DNA from 3 places in the Fictibacillus sp. b24 genome. Region 2 is predicted to be linked to each of the others. Evidence: riboswitches for the same ligand, from Rfam matches in the RefSeq annotation. Region 2 holds a riboswitch; each other region holds the start of a gene.
The links. A riboswitch is a leader RNA that binds a small molecule or an ion and turns the genes downstream of it on or off. The one in region 2 is predicted to bind S-adenosylmethionine.

Region 1 (9,923 bases), 690 kb from region 2:
CTATCAGAAGTTATGGATTTACGAAAGATGCAATGTATGTCACGATCGGCATGAACATCTTAAACGTTTTTGGTAACTATTTATTTATTTTTGGAGCGTTCGGTTTCCCTGTTTTAGGAGTTGAAGGTGTAGCAATATCGACTTCTGTCAGCCGTTTTCTAGGTTTAGTGGTGATCCTTTATCTATTATTTAAGCGATCTTCTATTCCTCTTCCCTTTTCAAGCTCTATTAAATTGTTCCCTCTGCACATTAAGAGCGTCTTAAAAATCGGATTGCCTTCTGCTGGCGAGCATCTTTCGTACAGCGGATCTCAAATGCTGATTACGTTTTTTATTACGCTGATCGGAACAACTGCGCTGACAACGAAGGTTTATACATTTAATATCATGATGTTTATCTTCCTGTTTGCGGTTGCGATTGGGCAAGGTACACAGATTTTAATCGGTCATTTAATTGGTGCTAAATCGTATGATTCTGCGTATAAAATGTGTTTGAAAAGCCAGACGTACGCCATGATCATTAGCTTTTTGATGGCTGGGATTGCTTCTCTGTTTGCAAAACCGCTTCTTTCCATATTTACAGATAACCCTGAGATTATTAGAGAAGGTACCTTGTTGTTGTACTTAACATTGTTACTTGAACCAGGTCGTTCTTTTAACCTTGTTATTATTTCAAGTTTACGTGCGGCTGGTGATGTTAAGTTTCCAGTTGTAATGGGCGTCATTTCCATGTGGGGTGTAAGTGTACCTCTAGCCTACCTTTTAGGCATTACGTTTGATTTAGGCTTAGTTGGGATTTGGCTTGCGTTTACAGCAGACGAATGGCTTCGAGGGTTGTTCATGCTTTCGAGGTGGCGAAAGAGAAAATGGCAAAAGCAGCATATCATACAAAGAGAAGCTACTGCTTAGATAGGTAAAAACCGGAAAACATGACGTTTTCCGGTTTTTTAATTAATCAACTATATTAATATTATAATCAGTTAACCAGCTATCTATTTGCGCAAGATGCGCCATTAGCTGTGGTCCTGTCATCAGTTGGCCAAACCATGGCTCTTTAAAAGTTTCCCCGTTCGTATCAATGATCTCTTGCACTTTTTTGCGGTTTAGCACTTCAAAAAGTGGTGAATCCTTTTTCGAAACGATAGATTGCAGCCAGTCTTTAACTCCATTCGTATAATCCGGATGGAACGTTTTAGGATATGGGCTCTTCTTGCGGTACAATACATCTTTCGGAAGAACTCCTGTTAATGCTTTTCTCAGGATCCCCTTCTCTCTTCCGTCTAACATCTTCATGTCCCAGGGAATGTTCCATGCGTATTCTACAATTCTATGATCGGCAAACGGTACCCTTACCTCTAATGAAGCTCCCATACTCATACGGTCTTTTCTATCTAAGAGAGTTGTCATAAACCAAATCATATTGAGATAAAAAATTTCGCGGCGTCTAGCTTCTAACTTTGTCTCTCCATCCAGTGCTGGTGTCTCATTCACCGTTTCTCCGTATCTTTGCTGAACATAAGATGCTAGATTCAGTTTTTTAGACCAAGAATCTTGCAGCAAATTTTGACGGGCTTCTGTTGAACGCATCCAAGGAAACATCGGACGGTTTAAAAGCTCTTCTTTATGAAACCATGGATATCCGCCAAAGATCTCGTCTGCACATTCACCTGACAATGCAACAGTAGACTGGGGTTTAATTTGCCGGCAGAACCATAATAATGAAGAATCTACATCAGCCATTCCTGGGAGATCACGAACTGTTACTGCTTCTCTCAAATGATTGATTAATAGCTCATTGTCGATTACACAGCTATGATGAACAGAACCTGTCGCTTCCACCATTTGATTGATCCAGTACGCATCTGAATTCGGCTGGTAGTCGCTTGCTTTAAAATATTTATCATTGTCTACATAGTCGATGCTGAACGTGTGAAGTTCACCTTTATTTTCTTCTTTAAAATAATTTGCCGCGATTGCGGTTATTGCACTGGAATCCAGTCCCCCTGAAAGAAAAGTACAAACAGGTACATCTGCTACTAATTGCCGAGTAACTGCATCATTTACAAGATATCGTACATTTTCAATCGTATCATGGAGCGAATCTTGGTGAGGTTTGCTCTCAACGTTCCAATAGCGCCAAATCTTTAACCCATTTTTCGTATACGTGGCTGCATGTGCAGGACGCAGTTCTTTTATGCCTTTATAAACCCCGTTACCTGGTGTTCGAGATGGTCCAAGGCCAAATACTTCCTGCAAACCTTCCCGGTCAACTTCAGCCTTAATGTCAGGATGAGCTAATATTGATTTTATTTCTGAACCAAATAGGAACATGCCGCCTTGTTCTGTGTAAAAAAAAGGTTTTACTCCTAAACGGTCTCGGGCAACAAATAAGCTTTGCTTCTCTTCGTCCCAGATGCCAAACGCAAAGATTCCGTTAAATTTTTCAATACAGCTTTCTCCCCATTCTATATAGGAAAATAGCAGAACTTCGGTGTCAGAGTGCCCCTCGAAACGATAGCCTAGTTGTAAAAGCTCTTTCCGGAGATCTTCTGTATTGTACAATTCACCGTTGTAGCAAAGGGTATAGTTTGTTTTGTTCTTTGACCTTGTCATTGGCTGAACGCCGCCTTCAATATCAACAACGGCTAATCTAGCGTGACCAAAGCCTGCATGTGTGGTGCTCCAGACATTAAGTGCATCTGGCCCTCTTTTAGATAAAGGTGTCGCCATTTTAATTAAAATATTTTTTTCTTTAATGAGGTTACGATTCCAATCTGCCCAACCCGTTATTCCGCACATTGGTTTCATCCTTTCTATACAAACTCCATTTCTAGTACGTATGCCCATTACTCAGCATATGCTTTTACCCCTGTATGGGTGTTTCGGAAAATATTTGTGCATAATCTACCAATTTGTATATAATGAATACATATTTCAGAAGATAAAGGTGATTATTGGATGCCACAGTCGAAGTTTTTTCGTATTGGTTACGGTTTGCTCCTCATTTTTCTTATTATTTTAGTCGGAACAAAGATTGATTTTATTTTCAGACCCATCGTCGTTCTTGTACAAACGTTATTCTTCCCGTTTTTGCTAGGCGGTGTTCTATACTATTTGTTCCGTCCCGTTGTTCAGTTTTTACATAAACGAAACGTTCCTAAGGTATTATCCATCCTGCTCATTTATCTGCTTGCAATCGGACTTTTTGTACTATTGTTCTATTCCATTGGTCCAGTACTGCAGAGACAGGTAAGTAATTTAGTAGAAAATACCCCAGCTTTGATTGACGCTATTCGTTCAAAACTGAATGATCTGCAGCAAAACGAATGGGTAAATCGTTTCCAGGAAAGTGAACAGTTTGATGTAAAAGAGATTTCGGATAAAGTGTCAGCTTATCTTTCCAACAGTGCTCAAACCATTGGAACGAACATCGCAAACTTTATCGGAATCATTACCAACATTGTTATGATTTTTGTCACGGTTCCGTTCATTCTTTATTACATGTTAAAAGAAGGCGAAAAAGCACCACAAATGGTGCTGCAAACGTTGCCTGAAAGACAGCGTAATAATGGAACAAAAATTTTAAAAGACATGGATATCGCGCTTAGCTCATATATTCAAGGTCAAATCTTAGTCAGTGTTTGCGTTGGAACAATGCTGTACATTGGATACCTGGTGATCGGGATTGAGTACTCTCTAATCCTCGCTATCATCGCCATGTTCACGAATGTAATTCCGTTCCTCGGTCCCATTATCGGAGTTGTGCCAGCACTTATCGTAGCAATCGTAGATTCTCCAGCTATGGTCATCAAAGTACTTGTCGTGATGGTTATAGCTCAGCAAATTGAAGGGAATGTCATCTCACCTCAAGTGATGGGTAAAAAGCTCGACATCCACCCCCTGACAATTATTTCAATCTTGCTTGTAGCTGGAAGTCTTGGCGGATTACTCGGTTTGATCCTAGCTGTTCCTGTATATGCTGTATTGAAGGTTATTGCGTTGCATACTTACAGATTAATTAATTTACGAAGAACGAAAGAATTATAGGATAAGTAAGAATAGGAGAAAGCACCGGCTGTAGTACCGGTGCTTTTTTGTGTGGATTGGGATTGTAAAATTTTTGCGCTCGTAAATCTCATTTTGCGCTCGTAAATCTCATTTTGCGCTCGTAAATCTCATTTTGCGCTCGTAAATCTCATTTTGCGCTCGTAAATCTCATTTTGCGCTCGTAAATCTCATTTTGCGCTCGTAAATCTCATTTTGCGCTCGTTCAGCGAGCATAAATGCCGCTGAACGAGCTTCCGACGTCATCTAGATTTATAGAAATAGGGTTCATTCTATAAAAAAGCACACCTTTCAAAAAAAAAAGGTATGCTTCCTTAACATTATTTAGCTTCTTGTGGCTCTTTATCGTAGATCGGAACCCAGCCTTCTTTTGATTTGAAAATTCGTACCGCTACTACTTTGCGGTCTGCTTGCAGTGTGAAGTAATGACGGAAGTTTTCTGGAACCGAGATCAAGTCTCCTGGCTCTAGTTCTACATCAAAAAACCTTCCGTTTGGCCCTTCAATGGCAAAAATCCCGTGTCCTGAAACGATAAAGCGAACTTCGTCATCTGTGTGGTGGTGTTCTGCTAAAAAATTTTTCAGAAGTTCATCTAAGTTCGGTGTTGCGTCAGAGAGAGAAATTACATCTTCAGTAACATATCCTCTGCGCTCAGAAATATCGTCGATCTCGCTGCGGAAAGTTTGAATCACTTCTGCTTTATCTTCATCACTTAACGCGTAGTTCTCGCGAAGATGTGCCGGAAGCTTTTCAATGTCCCATTTTTCGTAAATAACTTCCTGTGAGTTTAAATAAGCTTCTACTTCACTTTGGTTTTCAATTCTTTCGTTGTTATCATGAAATCGTAGTTGTGCCATTTTTAACGCCTCCAAATGAGTTATTTTTATTAAAAAAAGATAGAGTTTGCAATTTTAAGTGGTAAGAAAATAAAAACTCAAAAGCTTCTAGGTGCTTCTTCGCTTCAAATGCGTTTCTGCCCCATACAGTGATACCGTGATTTCGAATAAGTACTGCTTTCGTGTCAGGCTTTATTACTGCACCAACGGCTTCAGAAAGCTTTATTAAATCTGCATAATTTTCCACGATAGGAACAGTTATTCTGCCGTCTTCTTCCCAAATTCCGAATGCTTTAATCAGCTCCTGACCTTGGAAAGTAATTTCCCCTTGATCTCCATACAACTCTGAGATCAAGTTGTTCTCAACCGTATGAACGTGCAAACAGCAGCCAGCATCTGTTAAGCGATAGACTTCACAATGAATGCCTGTTTCTGCTGAAGCTTTAAGTTGAGTTTCTTCAACTGGTCTGCCATACTCATCAACTAGAAGAAAGTCTTCAGAAGTACGTTTCGTTTTATCCTTTCCGCTTGCTGATACATAAAAGGCAAGCGGTGATTCACTGACTTTTATAGAAACATTCCCGCTTGTGCCTGGAAACCAATCTCGTGCAGCGAGTTCATCTTTTACATCAGCAAGCTCATTCCAGCGCTGTTGTTTACTCAACTTCGTACACCTCTTTTCTCTAATGCATGAATAATGTCATGAAACGTTTCAAAAGGTGTGTAAGAAATTTGGTTTTCCTCACATTTTTCAATCAGGTAGTCTCTTGCAAAAACGAAGTCAGCTAATTTGGAAGCTTGCAAATCGGTGATTGAATCGCCGATTACAATTTTTTCTGCATCTCTGTACTGATGATCCAATCGACGAATGACAGAGGGCTTGCAGCAGCCGCAATCGTTCGTACACAAATCATCACATGCGTTCGGCCATAGAATTTTTATCGTGTCACCTGAAAAGTCACTAGCATTGCAGATAATGTGCTCAGGCATAATTTTGTTTTCCAGGACAGGATTGACAAAAAAATCAATTCCCCCGCTTACGATATAAAGCGGTATTTTTTCAGCTTTGGTAAAATCAATAAACTCCTGAAAGCCGTCTCTAATCTTAGAACGGGTTAATACGAATTCGATAATTTCTTGCTTTTTATCTGAAGATATTCTTGAAAACATCCTTCCAACCCCTTCACGGATGGAGATGGTTTCATTCAATATATCTTTCACGATTGGTTGCCAGCCATCAGGCGAAAACTCCTCCATGATCGCGACAATGTTATCCTTTTCGGTAACTGTGCCGTCAAAATCGCAAAAGATTACAGATCCATTTCTCGTCATTTAACCGGCACCCCTCCCCATAGCTCAAGGGCTTTTTGAAGTTCAGCGTGTTTCTCTGCGTATTGTTCAAAGTCTTCACCTTTCACAACCGCATCTACAGCCTGACGGAACGCTCTTGCACCGCCTGCTGCTCCATCAGGATGCCCATGAATTCCGCCACCTGCATTAATGACGCTATCTACGCCAAAATCGTTATATAAAACGGGAGTTAAACCTGGGTGGATACCTGCTGACGGTACCGGGAATGACTTTTTCAGTGAAATAACGTCTGTCGTTAATGAATCAGCTATGCTTAATGTTTCATTGCGATCGAGCGCCACACTTCCATATGGAGACGGGAACAACACAAGGTCAGCTCCAGCATAGCGAAGCAGTTTTCCTAGCAAAACTGAATACCCGATTCCGTAAAGGGAAGATGAGCCAATCGCTCCCGATAATGCCGGATGCGCCATGATTGGCAGCGGAATCTCTTTGTCCTCTGCCAATTCTTGCAGCACATCTGGCCCATAGGACAGAACGTTGAACAATAATGCATTCGCACCTAATTCTGCTGCGCGTCTTGCTTTATCACGAAGCTCACTTGTTCTGCCTGTCAGGTTCACCGCATAAAGTGTCTTTTCACCTGTACGATTCTGAACGGAATCCAACACTTCTTTTGCCGTCTTAATTCGTTCTTCAAAAGGAGTAAGCGGATTGTCAAACAAAATTTCGTCATCTTTTACAAGGTCCACGCCGCCTAATGCCTGTTCATAAAGCTGCTGTTTAAAGAATGAAAGGTCTTTACCAAGAACTCCTTTAAAGATGCTCATTACAAGAGGGCGATCTTGAACACCAAGAATATCTCGTATTCCGGAAATACCGTATTTTGGACCTGGAAAACTTTGTTCTAACTGTTTATCAAATTCTAAATCTATCAGCTTGATCTCTCCATCTAAAGAAAGCTTTCCGAAAACTGTAGTAAGGATGGCCGGGAGATCGTTAGAAAAGTTGGCTGAAGGATATGAAATCTTTAGCAAACCTCTAGTTCTTTTGCTGCCTAGATACTGATCAGCAGCTACATCTCCAGGAAGTTCAATCACTTCTTCAACGATTCCTTTATGTTTTAAAAGTTGATCCTGCTCGAGCTGAGGAAGATCTGTCCAGGAACCGACGGTCAGACCGAGTGCAATTCCTTCTGCTTTTTTCTCTAAGTTTTCTTTTTTGTCATGTACTAAGTACGTCGCTGTAATTTTACTCATGTTGGTTTAACTCCTTTCAAACGCGCAAAAAGCCCCTTCACGAGGAAGGGGCGTCATAATAGTGACAGTTCCGCTTCCTCTTATCTCTCAGCCTGATTTCGTAAGGCTGCAAGAATTAGCACCGTTTTCAGCTAAATAAAAAAGCTGAATGGTTGCCGGGTTTCATCGGGCTAGTCCCTCCACCTGCTCTTAATAAGAGTGCAAATTGTTAGAATATAATTTTAATTGTGATTATGACAGGGCATGAAGAATCTGTCAACCAATTTTTTTCTAGAAGTTGCTTTTAAGATATACTTTGTTGCTCTTGAGAGTGGTTGATTTCCGTTCCAGGTGCTCCCTTTCCGCGGGGCAGGCGGTGAGCCACATTCGTTACGTTTCACTTTTAAGTGTCTCACTTGTCTAGTTGCAGTGGCTAGCCCCTCGAGGTCAAAAGCTAAATGGTCCAGAAGGCAAAGAGCGCCTTCCTAGCCCATTCACCTTTTGCTTGTCGGGGCTGAACGAGCCACTTCCACTTTTCGTACTGCCCGCTCGTCCCGCAGGAGTCTCGCATCTTCCACTTCAATCAACTGTCCATGAAGGAACTTTTAAAATAGCCTTCTAAAACAGCCTAGTAATTCTGTCAGCAGCTTCAATCAATCGTTCTTCAGATGTCAAAAGGCCAGCGCGGACATAGTTGTCGCCTTCACTTCCGAACCCAATTCCTGGTGCAACTACAACGTGGGCTTTCTCCAGCAAATAGTCTGCGAATGTTTCAGATGTGTATCCTTCTGGTACAGGAAGCCAGCAGAAGAAGGATCCTTTTGGAGCTTCCACGTTCCATCCGTTTTCATTCAAACGCCCGATGAACGCATCACGTCGTCTTTCATAAGTCTCGACCAATTCATCCACACATTCCTGTGAACCGTTCAGTGCTTCTGCTGCTGCATACTGCACCGCTCCAAACAAGCTCACATAAAAATGATCTTGCAGCAGATTAATAGATTCGATAACAGATGCGTTGCCGACAGCAAACCCAACGCGCCATCCTGCCATGTTGTACGTTTTAGAAAGCGTATAAATTTCAATTCCTACGTCCTTTGCTCCTTCAGCTTGTAAAAAGCTAATAGGTTTTTCCCCATCAAATCCGATCGCACCATACGCGAAGTCATGACAAACTAAAATATCATGCTTTTTAGCAAGCTCGATGGTCTCTTCAAAAAATGCTTCACTGGCTACTCCAGCTGTCGGGTTATTCGGATAGTTTAAAAACATAAGTTTTGCTGCATCAAGCACCGAATGTGAAAGTTCATCATAACGCGGCAAAAAATCGTTTTCTTGCCGAAGCGGCATCGTCTCCATTTTCGCTCCTGCCATCGCTACACCTGACCAATAGTCCGGATATCCTGGGTCCGGAACGAGCGCAACATCCCCTGGATTTAAATAGCACTGTGATAACTCTACTAAACCCACTTTTCCACCAAAGAGTACGGCAACTTCTTTCTCTGGATCGAGTGACACACCATATTCTCGTTTATAAAAATCTGCAGCTGCCTGCTTCAAAAATCCATGTCCGCGAAACGGTGAGTATTTATGATAATCAGGTCTGTCAGCCCCCTCTTTTAGAGCTTCAACAATATGCTGAGGCGTTGGCTGATCTGGATTTCCTTGTCCAAGATTAATAACGTCATAGCCTTGTTCTACATAGTGAGATACTTTTTTTACAAGCTTGGCGAAAAATTGCTCTGGCAGCTTCCCCATTACTTCGGCCTGTTCAAAACGTTTCACATCGATCACTTCCAGTCTAATTTGAATGTTCTTGAAATTCTAATCAGTTATGTTATACGCTTAAGGAAATTCTGTAAAGACTTTTTTACACGATGGGGGTCCAATTATGAAAATTGCCTGTATACAAGTAGATGTCCAGTATGGCAATCCTGATAAAAACTATGAACACATTGACACTAAAATACGTGAGACGGTAAATGCGCATCATCCTGATACGATTATTCTGCCAGAACTTTGGGATACAGGATATGACTTAACTCGCTTAGATCAGATTAGTGATCACTATGGAGAGCGTGCTAAAAACTGGCTAAGCAAACTATCAAAAGAGCTTAATATTAATATTGTCGGTGGATCTGTCGCGTTTCGGGACGGCAACTCTGTATACAATACATCCCTTACTTTTAACCGAAACGGAGAGCATATCGGCACTTATTCAAAGGCTCACCTGATTACGCTAATGGAAGAAGAGAAATACATCTCACCTGGAAAAAACAGCAGTCTGTTTACAATTGACGGCAATCTTTCTTCTGCTGCAATCTGTTATGACATTCGTTTTCCAGAATGGATTCGTGCACCGTTTGTTAATGGAGCAAAAATTTTGTTCGTTCCGGCACAGTGGCCGATCCAAAGACAGACACACTGGAGGGCACTTCTTATCGCGCGTGCTATTGAGAATCAATGCTATGTTG
Region 2 (9,923 bases):
AAAAATACGAGCGCCATACGAAAAATACGAGCGCCATACGAAAAATACGAGCGCCATACGAAAAATACGAGCGCCATACGAAAAATACGAGCGCCATACGAAACGCCTCAGAACTTTGAAATCCCATCCTCTGTATCTTCCACTCATCCATCTCCCTGTGACTTCAGACCTACAAATTTTTAAATGAAAAAAGGATTTTTTTCGACAGTTACCGAATATGTGTTTCATAAAACGTATTTTCATAAAAAGAAAGAGGAACATCTTATGAAAGAGACATTTGATTTGATTGACTATGCTCTGCAAAAAAGTGGACTTGGAGAGCTTAAAGATCCAACGCAAGTGCAATACTTAGGCGAAGGGGCTTGGCATTATGCTTATCTCGTTCAGTTGCGTACGGGTGACCCGGTAGTCGTTCGGTTTCCTAAAGCAGAAGCATATGGCAGAAAAGTTGAGTTTGATGAATCGGCTTCTTACGCCGAATATGCTGGTACAAAAGCGTACTATGAACTCGCTAACTCAGTTAAGCCGGGAATCTGTCCAGAATTCTTTTACTACCATGTAGAAAAAGACAAAACGTTTACGGTTGAGTCGTATGCAGGTAAAGCCATTAAACTTGAACATTTTACATATGTAGAAGCGTTTCAAGTAGGTGCAGAATTGGGTGAGTTCTTCAGGAATATGAATGATGCTCAACATGGATTAAAAGGCTTTGGATATCTGCAATGGAACGGAAAGAACATCGAAGGTCAGCTTCAGTCGAATGTTTCTGAGTTTATGAAGAAAGAGAACGAAGAGTATATCTCTGATTTTAAAAAGTTTATAGATACTTATAACAGCTCTATACAGCCAGCAGCTCTTATTCAGCTTCAAGAATGTATGAAGAATAGAGAGATTAAACACCAAACAATAAGTTTTACAAATCAAGATACTTCAACTGAAAATTTATTGCTTCACTTAGACGGCAGAGTAAGTCTAATCGATCCAGTGCCTATTCTATATAGCGGAGATTCATTAGCTGGAAACTTAATGAATAACTACCGAACTCTGTACCCGACGTTCTTTAATGCACAACGCTATGCAAAACATGAATTTGATCGTTTTGAAGACAGATTGCACAGAATGGCAGATGGATTTTTAGAAGGATATTCTAATGGCGACCTTATTGTAAAACAGAGAGTGAAACAAGAAGAGTTCATTCAGTTGACAAGTTTAGCTGCATCGCATTGGGAACTGCTCCAGTCTGATGAATTAACGTCTGAACAAAAAATTCGTTACGGAGAAAGGGAGGCAATCGCCAACCGAATACCGGTACTTGTGAAAAGGATTGAAGAATTTCAGTGGACCGATGAAAAAAGTGGAACAAAGTTAGCATAATTGGCATAGCATGGGCATAATCTTAATTCAAAGCTGACAGTTGAACACTAAGTCTTTTGTATAACTTTTATGATTTTTCAAAAAACGGTTGACTTTTTAAAACGTCTTCCTCTATAATCCTATTCAAGAACAATACAAACATCAGCACGGTAATGTGTTAAACATAATTTAATTATCTCTTATCCAGAGAGGCGGAGGGACTAGGCCCGATGAAGCCCGGCAACCAACAAACCACATTTGGTTTGGAAAGGTGCCAATTCCTACAGATCGTTTTTGATCTGAAAGATAAGAGGAGGACCAAAACCCTCTTCTTAGGAAGGGGGTTTTTCTTTTTCCCCTTATTTTTCTTCAACATAATACTTCACACCGAAATCCATTTTCATTTAAAAGTTGCATATGAGACAAGGGAAAAGTACTAACCTTTATCCCTAGTTTTCCTATAGGTTTTATTAACTTAATTTCACAAAAAACAAGGAGAGACTAACATGACAAAATCTTTTGACGGATACGATATTGAGACATTGCTTTTACACGGAGGCCAAGCGCCCGATCCAACGACAGGTTCGCGAGCAGTGCCAGTCTATCAAACTACTTCCTATGTTTTTTCAGATACCGATCACGCACAAAGTCTATTCGCACTCGATGAGCCAGGCAACATCTATAGCCGAATTGGAAACCCGACAGTGGATGTGTTTGAAAAAAGAGTAGCTCTCTTAGAAGATGGTGTTGCAGCGGTGGCCACTTCATCAGGCATGTCAGCCATCGCCCTAGCTATTCTAAATATTGCACATGCTGGTGATGAGATCGTTGCTGCTACAAATCTGTATGGCGGAACGTACAACTTATTTTCTACTACTCTACCGAAATACGGAATCAACGTAAAATTCGTTGATGCTGAAGATCCAGAGAATTTCCGAAAGGCGGTTACACCAAATACGAAGGCTTTTTTCGCTGAAACAATCGGAAACCCGAGCCTGAATGTTCTAGATATTGAAGCAGTAGCGGACATCGCGCATGAAAATGGAGTGCCGCTGCTCATTGATAACACGTTCGCGACACCATATGTAACAAAGCCCTTAAACTGGGGAGCTGATATCGTCATCCATTCGGCTACAAAATGGATCGGCGGTCATGGAACAGCAATCGGCGGAGTGGTGGTTGATGGAGGACGATTTAATTGGAACTCAGAAAAGTACCCGGGGTTCACGGAGCCTGATAGAAGCTATAACGGACTTCGATATGCAAATGATTTTGGAACGTTGGCATTTGCTACGAAACTGCGTGTCCAGTTATTACGAGATTTTGGAGCTTGCTTAAGCCCGCATAATGCTTTTCTTCTTTTACAAGGTTTAGAGACGCTGCACTTAAGAGTAGAAAAACATGCAAAAAATGCGCAGGAAGTTGCGGAGTATCTTGAGAAACATCCAGCAGTCGATTGGGTGTCCTATCCTGGGCTAACATCTCACCGAAGTCATGAACTGGCTAAAAAGTACTTAAGAAACGGCTTCGGTTCAATCGTAAACTTTGGAATTAAAGGCGGCCGCGATGCAGGCCGCAAAGTTATAAACAACATTTCTCTATGGTCACATGTTGCAAACGTGGGAGATGCTAAATCATTAATTATCCATCCTGCTTCAACAACACATCAGCAGCTAAGCGGTGAAGAGTTGCTTGCAACAGGTGTTACAGAAGAGCTCATTCGCTTATCTATCGGACTTGAATCGGTGAAAGATCTTACGAATGATCTTGATCGCGCTATACAGGTAGCAACGGGAATTGAATCGGATAAAACAGAGATCACAATCAATGATGAAGGGGTCATTCGCTGGGCATTGCAATCATCACTATACAGATCAACAGAGAACGGCCAAGAAATTCAACGGCCAAAGACACTTGCTATAGTGGGCTTAAGTTCAAACCCAGCAAGACCTAGTCACAGACTTGCAAGAAAAATGCAGCGCCTCGGATATAAGGTTGTTCCGGTTAACCCAAGAGAAACCGAAGTGCTTGATGAAAAAGCCTATCCAGATCTGAAGTCCATCCCGTTTCCAATTGACGTTGTTCAAGTGTTTAGAAGTCCTGAAGCAGCGGTTGAACTGGCGAAAGAAGCGGCTATTACTCAGCCGAAAGTGTTCTGGCTGCAAGAAGGCGTTATTTCACCAGAAGCAGCAAGGATCGCAAAAGAAGCAGGGATTGATGTTGTTCATAACAGATGTACGTACAAAGAAGCTCAGCGTTTAAGAGGAACAATTGCAACATATGCTTGTGAATTATAAATAAGTTAAACTTTGTAGCTTTTGAATGTGGTTGATTTCCGCTCCAGGTGCTCGCTTTCCGCGGGGCAGGCGGTGAGCCCCTTGCCGCTTTGCGCCTTTAAGGGTCTCACCTGACCGCTTGTCCCGCAGGAGTCTCCCACCTTGCGCTTCAATCAACTTGTCAATGATGTAAATAACAAATGACCTCTAAATCAATGCCTATTAGAAAATTTAGAAAAAGAGAGAAAAAGTGGAGGGAAACATATTATGAAGATTTGGAAAAAGGTAGCGCTTGGTCTAGGTATCGCTGGCGCATTAATGTTAGCAGGCTGTTCAAGCTCTGCAAAAGAAGGGGAAAAACCTGAGAAAATCAGATTGGATTACGCATTCTATTCACCAACAAGCTTAGCACTCAAAAAGTTCGGCTGGGCAGAAGAAACGTTTAAAAAAGAAGGCATTGAAGTGGAATGGGTTCAGAGCCAGGGAAGCAACAAAGCACTTGAGTTCTTGAATTCAGATAGTGTTGATTTCGGATCTACTGCTGGTGCTGCTGCACTTATCGCAAAAGACAAAGGAGCACCAATTGAATCGGTTTACATCTATTCACAGCCTGAATGGACAGCACTTGTTGCTAAGGATGGTTCACCGATTAAGGATGTGAAAGACCTTAAAGGTAAAAAGGTAGCGGCAACTTTCGGAACGGATCCGCACATCTTCTTACTGCGAGCTCTTGCTGATGCTGGCCTTTCTGCAAAAGACGTACAAATCGTAAATCTGCAGCACGCAGACGGTGCCAACGCCTTACTAAAAGGGCAAGTGGATGCTTGGGCCGGCTTAGATCCGCATATGGCCAGAACAGAAGTAGAATCCGGTGCACAGTACATCTACCGTAACCCTGATTTTAATACGTATGGAACGTTAAACGTACGCTCTGAGTTTGCAAAAAACCACCCGAAGCAGGTGGAACAAGTGATTGAGCTATACGAAAAAGCAAGAAAATGGACACTGGAAAATCCTGAAGAAGCAGCAAAACTTTTATCTGAAGAGGCGGGGATTAAAGAAGATGTCGCTAAAAAACAACTCGAAAGAAATAACTTCTCGGAACCTGTTCCAGGATCACAGCACGAAAAAGCTATATCGGCTGCAGGCGAAGTTCTCCAGGCAGAAGAGATTGTCAAAAAAGATACTGACGTCCAAAAGCTTGTAAGTGAACTGATCAATCCAAAATACGCAGAGAAAATAGTCAAAAAATAAAGAGTGAGAGGAGGAAGTGTCGATGATATCTGAAACACAAAAATGGAAATTGGGACAGAGAGCTTCCCCTCAAAAGCTCTCTACTTCAAAAGGATTATTTAAGATGGGCAGAGGATTTGTTTTAGGGTCCATTCTGCCGGTCATCCTTCTCATCGCTTGGGAGATTGCTGCTAAAACAGGGCTTCTTGCGCCACACCTGCTTCCGGCACCAAGCGTTATTTTAGAGAAAATTATAAGCATGTATACAGATGGTTCACTATTTGGTCACGTGTCCATCACATTGACTCGTGTCTTACTAGGATTTGCAATCGGTACAATAGCAGCAGTTGTGATTGGTGCGGTCGTTGGTTATGCCAAAACGGCAGAACAGGTCTTAGATCCATTATTTCAAGCATTCCGTTCTATTCCTTCTCTTGCTTGGGTACCGCTTTTCATTCTTTGGATGGGGATTGGAGAACCTTCAAAGATTTCATTGATAGCAGTGGGTGTGTTCTTCCCGGTGTATTTGAATATCGTGGCAGGCATTCAAGGCGTTGACCGTAAGCTGATCGAAGTAGGAAGAATTTATCAACTCACACCCTTTCAGTTAACGAAGCGCATTATCTTGCCAGCTGCATTGCCATCGTTCATCACAGGTATGCGAAGCGGACTGGGACTTGGCTGGATGTTTGTAGTAGCAGCAGAACTGATGGGAGCTAGTGAAGGATTAGGCTATCTGCTTGTTGTCGGACAGAACACGTATTCACCGGACACGGTTATTGCGAGCATACTGCTGTTTGCCATACTCGGAAAAGGTACAGATGCGTTATTGAAATGGATTGAATATCGCTCGTTAAAATGGCAGGACAGCATAAACAATCAGGTGTAGAAGGAGGGGAATAGATGCTGAATGTAAAACGATTAAAACGAACGTTTAATAACGATCAAGCGGGGTTTCATAACATTAATTTTTCTGTAGATAAAGGAGAAATCATTGGGATTTTAGGCACGAGCGGATGTGGCAAGAGCACGTTGCTACGTGTACTATCCGGACTTGATCCACATTATGAAGGCAAGATATCAAGTAATGAAGAAAGCAATGGAGTCGGTATGATGTTTCAGGAACCTCGCCTTCTGCCATGGCTATCCGTGCGCAAAAACATTTCATTCGGCTTAAAAAAAGAAGAAAGAACTTCTAATAAATATCAAACCTATTTAGACCTTGTTGGCCTTAAGGGTTTTGAAGATCATTATCCAAAAGACTTATCTGGAGGAATGGCGCAGCGGACTGCGATTGCAAGAGCGCTCATTACAGAACCAGAAGTTCTTCTTTTAGATGAACCGTTCAGTGCTCTAGATGCTTTTACAAAAATGCAGCTGCAAGATCTTCTATTATCGATCTGGCAAAAAAAGAAAACAACAATGCTCCTCGTCACGCATGACATTGACGAAGCGCTCTATCTATGTGATCGAATACTCATTTTAAAAGGTCAGCCAGGCGAGGTTTACGCTGAAGTCCTGGTCGAGAAACCAAAGCCTAGAACACGTGGAGATGCGTATCTATCCAAACTAAAAGCGCACATCTTAAATCTACTAAACGTCGAAAAGAAAGCTGCAGGTGAACCGCAATGACAAGACTAGCCACCATACAGCCAGTCGCTGGAACACACAATATTGATACAGATAGAGTCGATGTTCCTTTCTCATGGGACTTCGTAAAAGACAAATTCAACAGAAGACTAGACGGAAAAACAAACATGGCTTACGAATGTGTGGACCGTCATGTCGAAGAGGGCAGAGGAGAAAAGACGGCTCTCCATTATATAGATGATTCTGAAGAATACCGAATTAGTTACGAAGAGCTCAAGGAATCAACGGACGAATGGGCAGCGGTTCTAAAAAAGCATGGTGTGAAGAAAGGGGATTTTGTATTCGTATTCCTGCCTAAACACCCTCATTGTCACATTGCGATGCTTGCAGCCATTAAGCTAGGAGCCATTGTTGGACCTTTATTTGAAGCATTTATGTCAGATGCAGTAAGAGATCGTATCGCAGATTGTGAAGGAACGTTTTTAATTACGGATCGTGATCTTTATAAGCGAGTACCGCGTCAAGAACTGCCAAGTCTTCACACTGTGTTTTTAACAGATGGAGAAGGTGAAAATGGAGAAATCTCATTACTAGATGAGCTAAAGAACGTTGATAACACAGATTGTCTAATTGAATGGGTAGACCCGGAACATGGGTTGAACATCCACTATACGTCAGGTTCAACTGGGAAACCTAAAGGGATTATTCATGCTCATCGTGCCATGGGACAGCAATACTTAACAGGTCGCTGGGTCTTAGATATTACAGAAGATGATGTTTATTGGTGCACGGCACATCCTGGATGGGTAACAGGAACCGTTTATGGTGTGTTCGCTCCACTGTTGAACGGAGCAACGATTGTCGTTCACGGTGGCAGATTTAAAGCGGAAACGTGGTATGAAACACTGCAAAAAACAGGAGTGACCGTATGGTATAGCGCGCCTACAGCTTTTCGGATGCTGATGGCAAAAGGAAATCAGCTGCCTCTGGACTATGATCTATCAAAGCTCCGTCACATCTTGAGTGTGGGAGAGCCGTTGAATCCTGAAGTAATTTATTGGGGAAAGAATATACTTGGAAAAAGAATTCATGATACGTGGTGGATGACTGAAACGGGTGCACAGCTGATCGTCAACCTGCCGACCGAACCGATCAAACCGGGTTCAATGGGTAAAGCATTTCCGGGCATTTCAGTTTCGGTATTGGATGAAGACGGGAAAGAATTGCCACCTTATTCAGTCGGTCATTTAGCAATTAAAGCACCATGGCCAGCCATTATGAGAGAGGTTTGGCAAAATCCTGAAAAGTATAACTCCTATTTTAGCTGGGGTGAATGGTATGTTTCAGGAGATCTTGCCTATCAGGACGAAGATGGATATATCTTTTTCCAAGGACGATCAGATGACATGATCAATTCTTCAGGAGAAAGAATCGGGCCTTTTGAAGTGGAAAGCAAATTAATTGAACATAAAGCTGTGGCAGAAGCGGGAGTCATAGGAAAACCAGATCCCATCCGCGGTGAGATCGTTAAAGCTTTTATTGTTTTAAAAGAGGGATACACACCAAGCAGTGAGCTTTTGGAAGAAATCCGCATCTTTGTCAGAGGTGAGCTTGCAGCACATGCTGCTCCTAGGGAGATCGAAGTGGTAGAAGAACTGCCAAAAACAAAGATCAGCGGAAAAATTTTGCGAAGAGAGCTGAAAGCCCGTGAGTTACAAAAACTTGCTTGAAACCACGAGAAAAATAGGTAAGGTGAGGATCGGGGAATTTGCTTTAGAGTCAGGCAAAGTTATTCGAGATGCGGAACTCGCTTATGAAAAAACAGGGAACACAAGCGGGCCTGTCATCCTGCTTTGCCACGCTTTGACGGGAAATCAGTACGCGTTTGGGTCAGAAGAAGATCCTGGCTGGTGGAGAGGATTGATTGGTCCCGATCAATACATCGATACCAATCAATTTCAAGTCATTACTTTTAATGTTCTAGGAGGATGCAGCGGTTCAACAGGTCCAAAAAAGACCAACGCTGAAACGGGAGAATCTTATGGCAAGTCGTTTCCTTTTGTAACGGTTAGAGACATGGTGCGAGCACAGCGACAAGCACTCGGAATTTTAGGAATTCCTAGGCTTCTGGCCGTGATGGGTGGATCGTTAGGAGGGATGCAAGCCTTAGAATGGGCTGTTCAGTTTCCGTATTTTTTAGAAAAAGTATTTGTTTTTGCTGCTACCCCGTATTTAAGTGATTATGGCGTGGCCTTTAATAGACTTGCACTTCACGCGATTGAGAGTGATCCAGTATATAAAAGCGGTAATTACGATGGTAGCGAAAGGTTAAAAGGATTGGAGATTGCAAGAATGGCAGGGTTATTAACGTATCGCCAGCCTAAACTATTCAACGATCGTTTTAATCGGGAAGTGAAGGATATGGATGATGAAGGAAAGCCGTTCTTCCAAGTAGATTCCTACCTTACGTATCAGGGAGAGAAGCTGACCAAACGGTTTAATATCGACAGCTATGTTGCTCTTCTATATGCCATGAACGCTCACGATATTGGGGATAGACTTGGAGGATGGGAGCGTGCAGCATCGCAAATTCAAGCTGAAGTGCATGCGTTTGGTTATGAAGGTGATCTGCTATATCCTCCAGAAGCGATTGAGGATTTTGTAAAACATACGAGATTTGGAACGTATTATTCGATTCAAACAGACTTTGGTCATGATGGATTTTTAGTTGAATTTGAAAAATGGGGACCTTATGTGAAGGAAGCATTGAGACAAGAAAGGAGGCTGCAATATGGCACCTATTAAAGCGGCGTTGCTCGGGTTTGGAACCGTCGGCCAAGGTGTATATGAAGCACTGAAAACACATAGTGAACAGCTTAAGGCAGTTTTGGGTGAAGAGGTTGTGATTGAAGGAATCCTTGTAAAAGACGGATCAAAAAAACGTGATGTGGATGAACATGTTACAGTAACAACAGACTTTGAAGAGATCCTGGCAATTGAGGGACTGCAGATCGTGTTTGAAGCGATTGTAGGAGAAGAGCCTGGCTTTACTTACTTGAGCCGTGCCCTTGAAAAAGGGTGCCATGTTATCACAGCGAACAAAGTGATGTTTGCGAGATATGGAAGGACATTGCTGGATAAGGCGGAACAGCTAGAACGCTTCGTTGGTTTTGAGGCAACAACGGCTGGTGGGACACCAATTATCCGCAGCATCGCACAGCTGCTGCAAGTAAATGAAATTCATTCCGTTGAAGCTATCCTTAATGGCACCTCCAACTATATTTTAACGAATATGAGGGAAAAGGGATTAGCATTCCATGATGTCTTGAACTCTGCACAGAAGCTCGGGTATGCAGAAGCTGACCCTGCAAGTGATGTAGAAGGTTATGATGCTTTTTATAAGTTAATGATCCTTAGCGAGTTGTCGTTTGGTGAGACGCCAGAATGGGATGACGTTGAACGTAAAGGAAT
Region 3 (9,923 bases), 1.3 Mb from region 2:
GCAGTTGTAGGGACTAAGTTAGAGAGTTGATCACGTGTGATACCTGCGATTTTTAAGGCCTCTTCATCCCAATCCAACTTTTTTAAGTTCATTAAACCCATCGCCGAAGCTAAAGAATGATCAACAACATATTCATTAAACAACTTTTTGAAAATGTACTCTTTAATTCCTATATATTTTTTAGCATTGGCAGCAATTTCAGGTTGTTCATTTACAATCCATGAGATTTTGCTTAATGGACTCATCGGATGAATCGGTGTACCCGTTACTTTGTATATTTCATGACCATTCAGTTCTTCTTTTATCTTCCTAGCCCAAGCTTCACTTCGATTATCTGCCCATGTAATGCAAGGTGTTAATGGCTGATCGTTATGATCCATCGCAATAACGCTATGCATGGCACTGCTAAATGAGATAAACAAAATCTCTTCAGGTGAACATTTTGACTGATTTACAACATTTGTAAGGGTTTGCAAAACTGTTTGGAAAATTTGTTCTGGATCTTGAACAGCTGTTGAAATATCAGGAGTATGAAGCGGGTAACCGATATTTTCTTGTGCAATCACCTCACCATTTTCACTAAACATAACAGCCTTCGTACTTGTGGTACCGATGTCGACTCCTACCATATAGCTTTTTCTTTGCTGTGTACCGTCGATATCTAACATTTGTTTACTCCTTTTCTTGCTCCCTTGCTCTTGATAGCATTTGTTGTGACATCCATAGATCATCTACTTTTCCTTGTACATCATCAAAGTTTTGATGCAGTGATTGAATCATGACGTCTCTGTTTTTTGAAGAGATGGCATCGATATAAAGTTCATGGTTTTTCATGATACGGGAAAGATCATCGTACTTTTCATTAAAATGCATGCGCATTGATAATAAAATGAAACTTTCCATTACTGGTTTTGTGTTATTCCAGATCATCGTAATGTAGGAATGATCGATAGCGCGAATGATTGTTTCATGAAATAAGACATCCTGAAAGGCGAACTCATCCGCGTCTTTGTATTTCATAGCAATTTGCATCATTTCTAAAATCTTGTTGAGCTCTGTCACTAATTCCGTAGTGTCCTTTTTAACAAGACGTTCAAAAACAAATGTCTCGATCATCAATCGTACATCGTATATTTCTTCAACTTCTTTTTCTGTTATTCCAGTGACAACTGCACCCATGCGTTCTAATCGAATAAGATTTTCGCTTGCAAGAACCTTTAACGCTTCACGAATAGGTGAGCGGCTTACATTATATTCAGCAGCTAATTTATTTTCAGAGAGTATGGTACCGCTTTCAATCAGCCCGGAAATGATTCGCATTCTTAGCTCGCATGTTACACGCTCACCAGTTGAGGCTTTAGATAACCATTTTGCAGGATAAAGAGAATCCTTTGATTCGTTCAATAAAATAACCTCCTTTAATAGAACGAGTATACTTGTATACAAGTATTATAGTACATGCTTATGAAAATGCAAGCGCTTTATTTTTAAGTGTTATGAATCAAAATGTGGATGCTAGTTCGCTTTAGGTGAAGATGATGATTGTAAACGTGGGAAAAGAAGTACTACGGTTGTAAAGGAAGGATTCTCGGTGGTATGGATTTTAGAGTTTCAGGTGGTCACGCTGGATCTACCGGTGAAAATGATTACTTTACAGGTGGTCACGGAGAATGTACAGGTGGAATCGACTACTTCACAGGTGGTCACAGCACTTTTATCGGCGAACGTGTAATAGATAGGAGAACACGTACCGTAAAATCCGTTGACCGATGAATGGTAAAAAGTAGTTTTATAATAATAGTTAAAGAAGTATACCTACTATTCTTAATTAAAACAGCTCAGAGCAAAGATGCTCTGAGCTGTTCTAACATTACAATCCACTCGGGGAAAGAGCGATCGCTTTCAGTGCGTGATCAAGATCATAGATAAGGTCATCCACTGTCTCTATACCGATTGAAAGACGAATTAACTCGGGTGAAACACCTGATTTTCTTTGTTCTTCTTCTGATAATTGCTGGTGTGTTGTACTCGCAGGATGGATAATCAGCGATTTAGAATCTCCAACATTTGCAAGGTGAGAGAAGATGCTGACATTTTCAATTAATTTTTTACCTTCCTCAACACCGCCTTTAACACCAAACGTAAGAATTGCACCCGCTCCTTTTGGCAAGTATTTTTGAGCGAGTTCATAATAAGGACTGCTCGGTAAGCCCGCATAATTGACCCAGTCAACGGATGGATGGTTTTCTAAGAACTTTGCTACTTTTAATGTATTTTCTACGTGTCTTTCAATACGAAGAGCTAGCGTTTCTAGCCCTTGGATGAATAAGAACGAGTTGAACGGTGCTATGGAAGATCCTAAGTCACGCAGCAGCTGCACGCGAGCTTTTAAAATATACGCAAGCGGACCGAATGCTTCCGTGTACACGATTCCTTTATAGCTTGGATCTGGCTCTGTCAGACCTGGAAACTTACCGTTGCTCCAGTCAAATTTTCCAGAGTCTATGATTACACCACCGACTGATGTTCCGTGACCGCCAATAAATTTCGTTGCGGAGTGAACAACGATATCTGCTCCATGTTCGATCGGACGGCATAGGTAAGGAGTAGCCAGTGTGTTATCTACAATAAGTGGAACTCCCGCATCATGTGCAATGTCAGCAATTGCTTGAATATCGGCTACATCAATTTTGGGATTTCCGATCGTCTCAATGTAGACTGCTTTTGTTTTTTCCGTAATCGCATCTTTAAGCGATTGAAGATTATCGATCTCAGCAAAATTTGTTTGGATACCGAGTTTTGGAAGCGTTACAGAGAAAAGATTATACGTCCCGCCATAAAGGGAAGTGGATGCAACAATCTCATCACCGGAACCTGCGATATTGAAGATGGCATTTGTGATGGCAGCCTGACCAGACGCAAGGGCAAGTGCACCAACACCACCTTCAAGTTTAGCGATTGTTTGCTCAAATGCATCTTGCGTCGGATTCATCAAACGCGTGTAGATGTTCCCGAACTCTTTTAATGCAAATAAGTTAGCCGCATGTTCTGTAGAGTTGAACTGATAGGATGTGGTTTGATAGATCGGAACGGCTCGAGCACCTGTCGTTGGATCTACTTTTTGTCCTTCATGCAGTGAAATGGTTTCAAATCCATACTGTCTTGCTTCGCTTTTAGTTTGGTCGCTCATTTTCAAATCTCTCCTCAGCATTTTAAATTTTTTAGCATTCAATTTAAATTCAGTTTCAACTTATCCAACAAAAAAGACCTCTTCCAAAAGAAGAGGTCCCGATGATTTCACACGATCGAAGTCTCATCTTTCAGAACGTTAATTGTTCTGCTGAAATTAGCACCATGCGTGTACGCTGGTTGCCGGGCTTCATAGGGTCAGTCCCTCCGCCTCTCTGGATAAGAAGATTTGAATATTGAATTAAGATTTATAATACATAGCTCATAATCAATAGTCAACAGAATTTTTTAAAAATTTCGGATTTTTATTTTCAGGATTGCTTTTTACAGCATAGATAATCCCAACAGCCCAAAAGGCAGCAAGAACAAAGTAGATTGAGAACATAGTATCGGAAGACAGTCCAACTGTAAGAAGGAGTGTTCGAATATTGGTGATGATGATTAATCCTCCCACTAGAACGCCTAAGATATGTGAAGGGATCAAGCGGACAAGCCAAGCTGCAATTGGAGCTGCAATTACTCCGCCAGCCATTAGGGCTCCTACCCAAAGCCATTCGACTTGTTCCCAGCCTAGCGAAATAAAGAAACCGATGGAAGCAGACACTGCTACAGCGAACTCACTCGTATCGACAGAACCAATCACTTTTCTTGTTTTCATATCCTGCTTTGCCATAAGGACTGGAGTTGTGACAGGACCCCATCCGCCACCGCCTGTAGCATCTAAAAATCCTGCTAACAAACCAAGCGGCAGAAGTTGTTTTTTTGTAAAAGGCTTACTCGCGGCTGCTCGTTTTTCACCAAGCTTAAAAAGAAAACGATACAGAATATAGACACCCAGCAAAATAAGAAAGATTGAAATATAGGGCTTTACTACATCTCCAGGAAGGCTGCTTAAAAAACATGCTCCTATAAAAGCACCGATAGAACCAGGCAGGATTAAACGAAGTACAACCTGGCGATCAACATTTCCAAACTTAATGTGAGAAATTCCTGATGCTGCCGTTGTAACGACTTCTGCTAGATGGACAGATGCCGAGGCAGCCGCAGGGGCAATCCCTGCTACTAATAACAAAGATGTTGAAGTTACTCCATATGCCATTCCAAGTGAACCATCAATCAACTGTGCAGCAAGTCCGATTAAAGCTAATACGATTAACTTTTTCATACTTTTCCTCCTCAAAATAAAAAGGCCCTTAACAAGTGATGTTAAGAGCCTTCGGTTTTCCGATCAGCGATGCGGATGAAATTTTAGTTATTACTATATGTTCCAAAAAGACAAAATGTCAACTGTTTGTTTAAATATTTTGTAAAAAAAGAAAAATTAAAAAATAGGTCTTGATATCCCCTTCAGATGTGATATGATTTTTAAAAATTAAACTCTTATCAAGAGTGGTGAAGGGATCTGGCCCGATGAAACCCGGCAACCTGCGATCGTAAGGTGCTAACTCCAGCAGAATGTTTTTACATTTTGGAAGATAAGGTAATACGTTTACCTCCACTATCTTTCCGAAATGGGAAGGTTTTTTTGTTTTTGTAAGAGATATTTGATTTAAAAAGGGAGGCAGTGGAGTGGCGAACGAAAATAGTGCAAACGATTTTCTTCCTCAGCTGCAAAAAATGCTGAGCAATATCAAATTTGGATCCATTACTTTGATCGTGCAAGATGGAAAAGTAATTCAGCTTGAAAAAAACGAGAAGGTAAGAATTAAATAATGCGCTGACTAGAAAACTAGAGGCGGTTTTAACGAATGGGCACAGCCCTAAAAACGTTAAAGCCGCTTTTTTGATGGCAAAAAGGAGGTAAGGCATTGCTAACATACGAGACATGGGAGGACAAAACTCAAGATTTTGATAGTGAAAACTCTACAAAAGGCGCACTAAATGTTTTGAAGTGGGCTTATGAAACATACAACGAGGAGCTGGTTTATGCTTGCAGTTTTGGTATAGAAGGAAGCGTCCTAGTTGATCTTGTTCATCAAGTGAAGCCAGATGCACAAATCGTGTTTCTAGATACGCACCTTCATTTTCAAGAAACGTATGAAGTCATCGAGGCAGCTAAGAAAAGATACCCTTCACTTCGCATCAAACTGAAGTCCCCAGCTCTCTCACTAGAAGAACAAGCAAACAAACATGGTGATGAGCTATGGAAAGTTAATCCGAATCACTGCTGCGCGATTAGAAAAGTAATTCCTTTAGAAGAGGAGCTAAACGGAGTGACTGCCTGGCTCTCTGGACTGCGCCGTGAACAGTCTCCTACCCGGCAAAACACGCAATTCATTAACCGGGATGTACGATTTAAAAGTATTAAGATTTGCCCGCTCATTCATTGGACTTGGAAAGACATTTGGCGTTACGCACACAAAAATGATTTGCCGTATAACAAACTTCACGATAACGGCTATCCGAGTATAGGATGCGAGCCATGTACACAGACAGCAAAAACCGCAGATGACCTTCGTTCTGGACGATGGTCAGGGACTGAGAAGCTAGAATGCGGACTTCATCAAAGCCAATAAAAAGATGATCTGGAGGAGAGAACGTATGAGTACAATACTGCCCCACGGGGGAAAACTGATTAATCGTTATCAGCCTGACACATCATATCACCACATACAAAAAGAAATCACTCTCGATGCGACAGCACTTAGTGATCTTGAATTAATAGCTATAGGAGCATATAGTCCGTTAACAGGATTTTTAAATCAAGAAGACTATCAATCTGTTGTTCATGATATCAGGCTAAGTGATGGTACGGTTTGGAGTCTTCCGATCACGTTACCCGTTAATCGTGAAACAGCTGAAGGACTCAGCACAGGTGAAGAAGTTCGATTAACGTACGAAGGAGATACTTACGGTGTCCTGCTGGTTGGAGATATCTATTCTCCCATTAAGCAAATAGAAGCAGAGAAAGTCTACAAAACTACGGATTACGATCACCCTGGTGTAAAGAAATTGCTGGATCGTCCTTCTGTGTATATAGGCGGAGACATCACGCTTGTTAAACGTCCTGAGAAGAAAGAATGTAAAGCCTATCATCTCGATCCTAGTGATACGAGAAAGACTTTTAGGGATTTGGGTTGGAAAACCGTTGTTGGTTTTCAAACGAGAAATCCCGTTCACCGTGCACATGAATATATCCAAAAAACAGCGCTTGAAACAGTGGATGGTCTCTTCTTAAACCCGCTCGTGGGTGAAACAAAGTCTGATGATATACCAGCCGATGTTCGAATGGAAAGCTACCATGTTCTTTTGAAAAACTATTATCCGAGTGATCGTGTCTTCCTAGCTGTGTTTCCAGCCGCCATGCGCTATGCAGGTCCTCGTGAAGCGATTTTCCACGCTCTCGTTAGAAAAAATTATGGCTGCACACATTTTATAGTTGGCCGTGATCATGCAGGAGTAGGTAATTATTACGGGACATACGAAGCACAAGAAATCTTTTCACAGTTTACAGAGGATGAGATTGGAATACAAACACTTTTCTTTGAACACAGCTTTTTCTGCAAAAAATGTGAAGCAATGGCCTCTTCCAAAACGTGTCCTCACTCAAGTGAAGATCATGTGATTCTATCTGGAACAAAGGTACGAGAGCTGCTTCGTAATGGTGAACTGCCGCCTAGCACTTTTAGCCGTAAAGAAGTAGTAGAAGTCTTAATAAAAGGGCTAAGAGAACAGGAAGAAAAAGAGCGAAAAGGAGATTCAAATGAACAAACCACACAATATCATCTGGCATGATAGCTCGATTACAAAAGAAGATAGAAGAAAACAAAATAATCATTCCAGTTTTGTTCTTTGGTTTACTGGACTCTCTGGTTCTGGAAAGTCAACCATTGCTAATGCACTTGCAAAAGAACTGTACGATCGTGACATCCGTAACTATGTACTCGATGGAGACAACATACGTAATGGTTTAAACCGTGATCTATCCTTTTCCGATGAGGACAGAACGGAAAACATTCGCAGAATCTCTGAAGTTTCCAAGCTGTTTGTAGATAATGGAACCGTTGTGCTGACAGCATTTATCTCGCCATTCATACAAGATCGAGAGAAGGCAAAGGAAATTGTTTCAGAAGAAGAGTTTGTTGAAATCTTTATTGCTTGTCCAATTGAAGAATGTGAGAAAAGGGATCCAAAGGGATTATACAGCAAAGCGCGAAAAGGTGAAATCCGTGACTTTACTGGAATTGATTCACCTTACGAAGAACCGATATCACCTGCTCTTACCATTCATACAAACGAACAAGGTGTTATTGAGAGTGTTGAAATCATCTTAAACTATTTAAAAAACAGGAAGTTGATTTAACTAACGATAAAGGAGATCGAAAACGATGGCATATGAAAAAGCGTGGGCAGATAATCCGAAAATCAATAAAACAGAACAAAAAAAGCTCGTAAAAGATGGCTTGAAAATATTTGAAGATATTCCTCATTACGCACAAAATGGCTTTTCTTCTATTCCGAAAGAAGAATGGGATAGTTTCAAGTGGGCTGGCCTTTATCTGCAGCGTCCTAAAGAAGACGGATACTTTATGATGAGGGTTAATGTTCCCTCAGGAATTTTAAACTATGAACAAGTTAAAGCTCTTGCCCATATTTGCAAAGATTATGGCAGGTCTGTCTTTGATATAACGACGCGACAAGCTATCCAGTTTCATTGGCTGACGATTGAACAGATTCCTGACATTTTTAATCGGTTGGAAGCGGTTGGGTTATCGAGCGCTGGAGCATGTGGAGACATTACGCGAAACATTATGGGAAATCCAATTGCAGGCATCGATCCATATGAACTATTCGATACAACAGAGATCGTAAAAGAAGTATACGAGTTCTTTCAGCATAATGAAGATTTCTCTAACTTGCCGAGAAAATACAAAATGTCCATTAGTTCAAATGTGAACAATAGTGCTCATGCTGAAATTAACTGTGTGGCATTTACGCCCGCTTATAAAGAGGTTAAAGATAAAGAGATTCCAGGATTTCATATAAAAATCGGCGGCGGTCTATCATCTAGACCATTCTTAGCACAGCCGCTTGATGTGTTTATTGAACCGCATCAAGTAAAAGAGGTTTCTATCGCGATTACTACGATTTTCCGTGACTACGGATATCGGGAAAAGCGTCACCTTGCGCGCCTTAAATTTTTGATGGCGGATTGGGGACCGGAAAAATTTAAAGAAAAACTATTAGAATACACTGGACCCCTTCACTCTAAAGGAAAAGATGCGCTTAAAAAGTGGAACGGAGGCTACTTCTATGGTGTTCATCCACAAAAGCAAGAAGGGTTAAGTTATATCGGTTTTAACGTACCTGTTGGACGACTTCATGCTGATGAAGTATTAGAGCTTGCTGAAATTGCAAAGAAATACGGAAACGGTGAAATTCGAACGGTAAATTCTCAAAACTTGATTATTCCCAACGTTAAACACGAAAACGTCGAGTTGCTTTTACAAGAGGGTATTTTCAAACGCATCACCACACAGCCCTTATCTTTTATTGGGCATTCCGTTTCTTGTACTGGAATCGAGTATTGCAATTTAGCGCTCGTTGAAACGAAAGAGCGGATGCGCCGAATCGCAGAAGTTCTCGATCAAAGAATAGCCTTGGACGTTCCCGTTAGAATTCATATGGTAGGCTGCCCTAACTCATGCGGTCAGCGTCAGATCGCAGATATTGGCCTACAAGGCGTACTGTTAAAAACAAAAGAGAAAAAGATGGTTCAAGCCTTTGAGATTTATGTTGGAGGCACACTTGATGATGGAGGAAAGTTTAACGAAAAGCTAAAAGGAAAGTTTCATGCGGATTTGCTTGATGAAGTGTTGCTGCGCTTTCTTAAAACTTTTAAAGCTGCGAAACTTCCATCAGAAACCTTTTTTGAATATATAGACCGAGTTGGTATACAACAGCTTCAAAGTAATATTGACCAGATTGCTGAAGAATTAGAAGAAAAAGTCTCATAAAATGGGGGTCTCGCCATGTATCTTTACAGATTTGAAGTGATTTCAAAATCAACGATTATTCCTGTTGTGATAGCCGCTTCTACAGATGAACAGGCTTTTCAATTAGTTGACATAGAACTTGAGAAATATTTTTTGAAACAGCCTGATGTTGACGAGATCTCTCTTTATGAAAAGAAAAGAATTCGTACGGGCAACGGGTTCGTGCTTTATGAACGTGAAACGATATTAAATCCTTAAGGAGTGATGATGATGGGAAAAGTATATCTTGTCGGAGCTGGACCGGGTGATCCGGGATTGATAACTGTAAAAGGTCTTCGTTGTATAGAAGAAGCAGACGTTATTTTATATGATCGCTTAGTAAACAAAGAACTGCTCTCTTATGCAAAACCGGATTGCGATTTAATATATTGTGGTAAACTGCCAAACTACCATTTTATGAAACAAGAAACGATTAATAGCTTTTTAGTCAAACATGCTTTGAAAGGAAAAGTAGTTACGCGGCTAAAAGGCGGAGACCCATTTGTGTTTGGTAGAGGGGGAGAAGAAGCAGAAACGCTTGCAAAAAGTCGTATTCCGTTTGAGGTGATTCCTGGAATAACATCAGGCATTGCAGCACCAGCTTATGCAGGTATTCCTGTTACACATCGAAACATCGCTTCAAGCTTTGCGATCGTTACAGGTCATCGTAAAAAAGGTGAAGAAGATGAACTGAAATGGGAGAGTCTAGCGAACGGTATTGATACATTAGCGATCTATATGGGAGTGGGCAGCCTAGGT

Region 1: another riboswitch for S-adenosylmethionine. It lies ahead of QUF49_RS12565 (2,3-diketo-5-methylthiopentyl-1-phosphate enolase); the one in region 2 lies ahead of QUF49_RS16250 (PLP-dependent aspartate aminotransferase family protein).
Region 3: another riboswitch for S-adenosylmethionine. It lies ahead of QUF49_RS09410 (DUF2292 domain-containing protein); the one in region 2 lies ahead of QUF49_RS16250 (PLP-dependent aspartate aminotransferase family protein).

Annotation. Positions count from the first base shown of each region.
Region 1 is NZ_JAUCES010000005.1:2,419,940-2,429,862, forward strand. Features, by position in the region: gene QUF49_RS12535 (MATE family efflux transporter) at 1-908, shown strand, start outside; gene asnB (asparagine synthase (glutamine-hydrolyzing)) at 951-2,798, opposite strand; gene QUF49_RS12545 (AI-2E family transporter) at 2,958-4,046, shown strand; gene QUF49_RS12550 (1,2-dihydroxy-3-keto-5-methylthiopentene dioxygenase) at 4,385-4,921, opposite strand; gene QUF49_RS12555 (methylthioribulose 1-phosphate dehydratase) at 4,899-5,564, opposite strand; gene QUF49_RS12560 (2-hydroxy-3-keto-5-methylthiopentenyl-1-phosphate phosphatase) at 5,561-6,232, opposite strand; gene QUF49_RS12565 (2,3-diketo-5-methylthiopentyl-1-phosphate enolase) at 6,229-7,470, opposite strand; SAM riboswitch class I at 7,548-7,669, opposite strand; gene QUF49_RS12570 (hypothetical protein) at 7,692-7,865, opposite strand; gene QUF49_RS12575 (pyridoxal phosphate-dependent aminotransferase) at 8,068-9,234, opposite strand; gene QUF49_RS12580 (carbon-nitrogen family hydrolase) at 9,341-9,923, shown strand, end outside.
Region 2 is NZ_JAUCES010000005.1:3,109,239-3,119,161, reverse strand. Features, by position in the region: gene QUF49_RS16260 (hypothetical protein) at 1-127, opposite strand, end outside; gene QUF49_RS16255 (hypothetical protein) at 265-1,374, shown strand; SAM riboswitch class I at 1,551-1,666, shown strand; gene QUF49_RS16250 (PLP-dependent aspartate aminotransferase family protein) at 1,860-3,650, shown strand; gene QUF49_RS16245 (hypothetical protein) at 3,645-3,806, opposite strand; gene QUF49_RS16240 (aliphatic sulfonate ABC transporter substrate-binding protein) at 3,897-4,883, shown strand; gene QUF49_RS16235 (ABC transporter permease) at 4,906-5,751, shown strand; gene QUF49_RS16230 (ABC transporter ATP-binding protein) at 5,766-6,494, shown strand; gene acsA (acetate--CoA ligase) at 6,491-8,182, shown strand; gene metX (homoserine O-acetyltransferase MetX) at 8,205-9,257, shown strand; gene QUF49_RS16215 (homoserine dehydrogenase) at 9,244-9,923, shown strand, end outside.
Region 3 is NZ_JAUCES010000005.1:1,809,915-1,819,837, forward strand. Features, by position in the region: gene gntK (gluconokinase) at 1-629, opposite strand, end outside; gene QUF49_RS09390 (GntR family transcriptional regulator) at 673-1,404, opposite strand; gene QUF49_RS09395 (hypothetical protein) at 1,597-1,773, shown strand; gene QUF49_RS09400 (homocysteine synthase) at 1,871-3,190, opposite strand; SAM riboswitch class I at 3,311-3,415, opposite strand; gene QUF49_RS09405 (sulfite exporter TauE/SafE family protein) at 3,458-4,354, opposite strand; SAM riboswitch class I at 4,567-4,671, shown strand; gene QUF49_RS09410 (DUF2292 domain-containing protein) at 4,798-4,902, shown strand; gene QUF49_RS09415 (phosphoadenylyl-sulfate reductase) at 4,998-5,705, shown strand; gene sat (sulfate adenylyltransferase) at 5,731-6,924, shown strand; gene cysC (adenylyl-sulfate kinase) at 6,893-7,492, shown strand; gene QUF49_RS09430 (nitrite/sulfite reductase) at 7,518-9,146, shown strand; gene QUF49_RS09435 (DUF3906 family protein) at 9,162-9,383, shown strand; gene cobA (uroporphyrinogen-III C-methyltransferase) at 9,396-9,923, shown strand, end outside.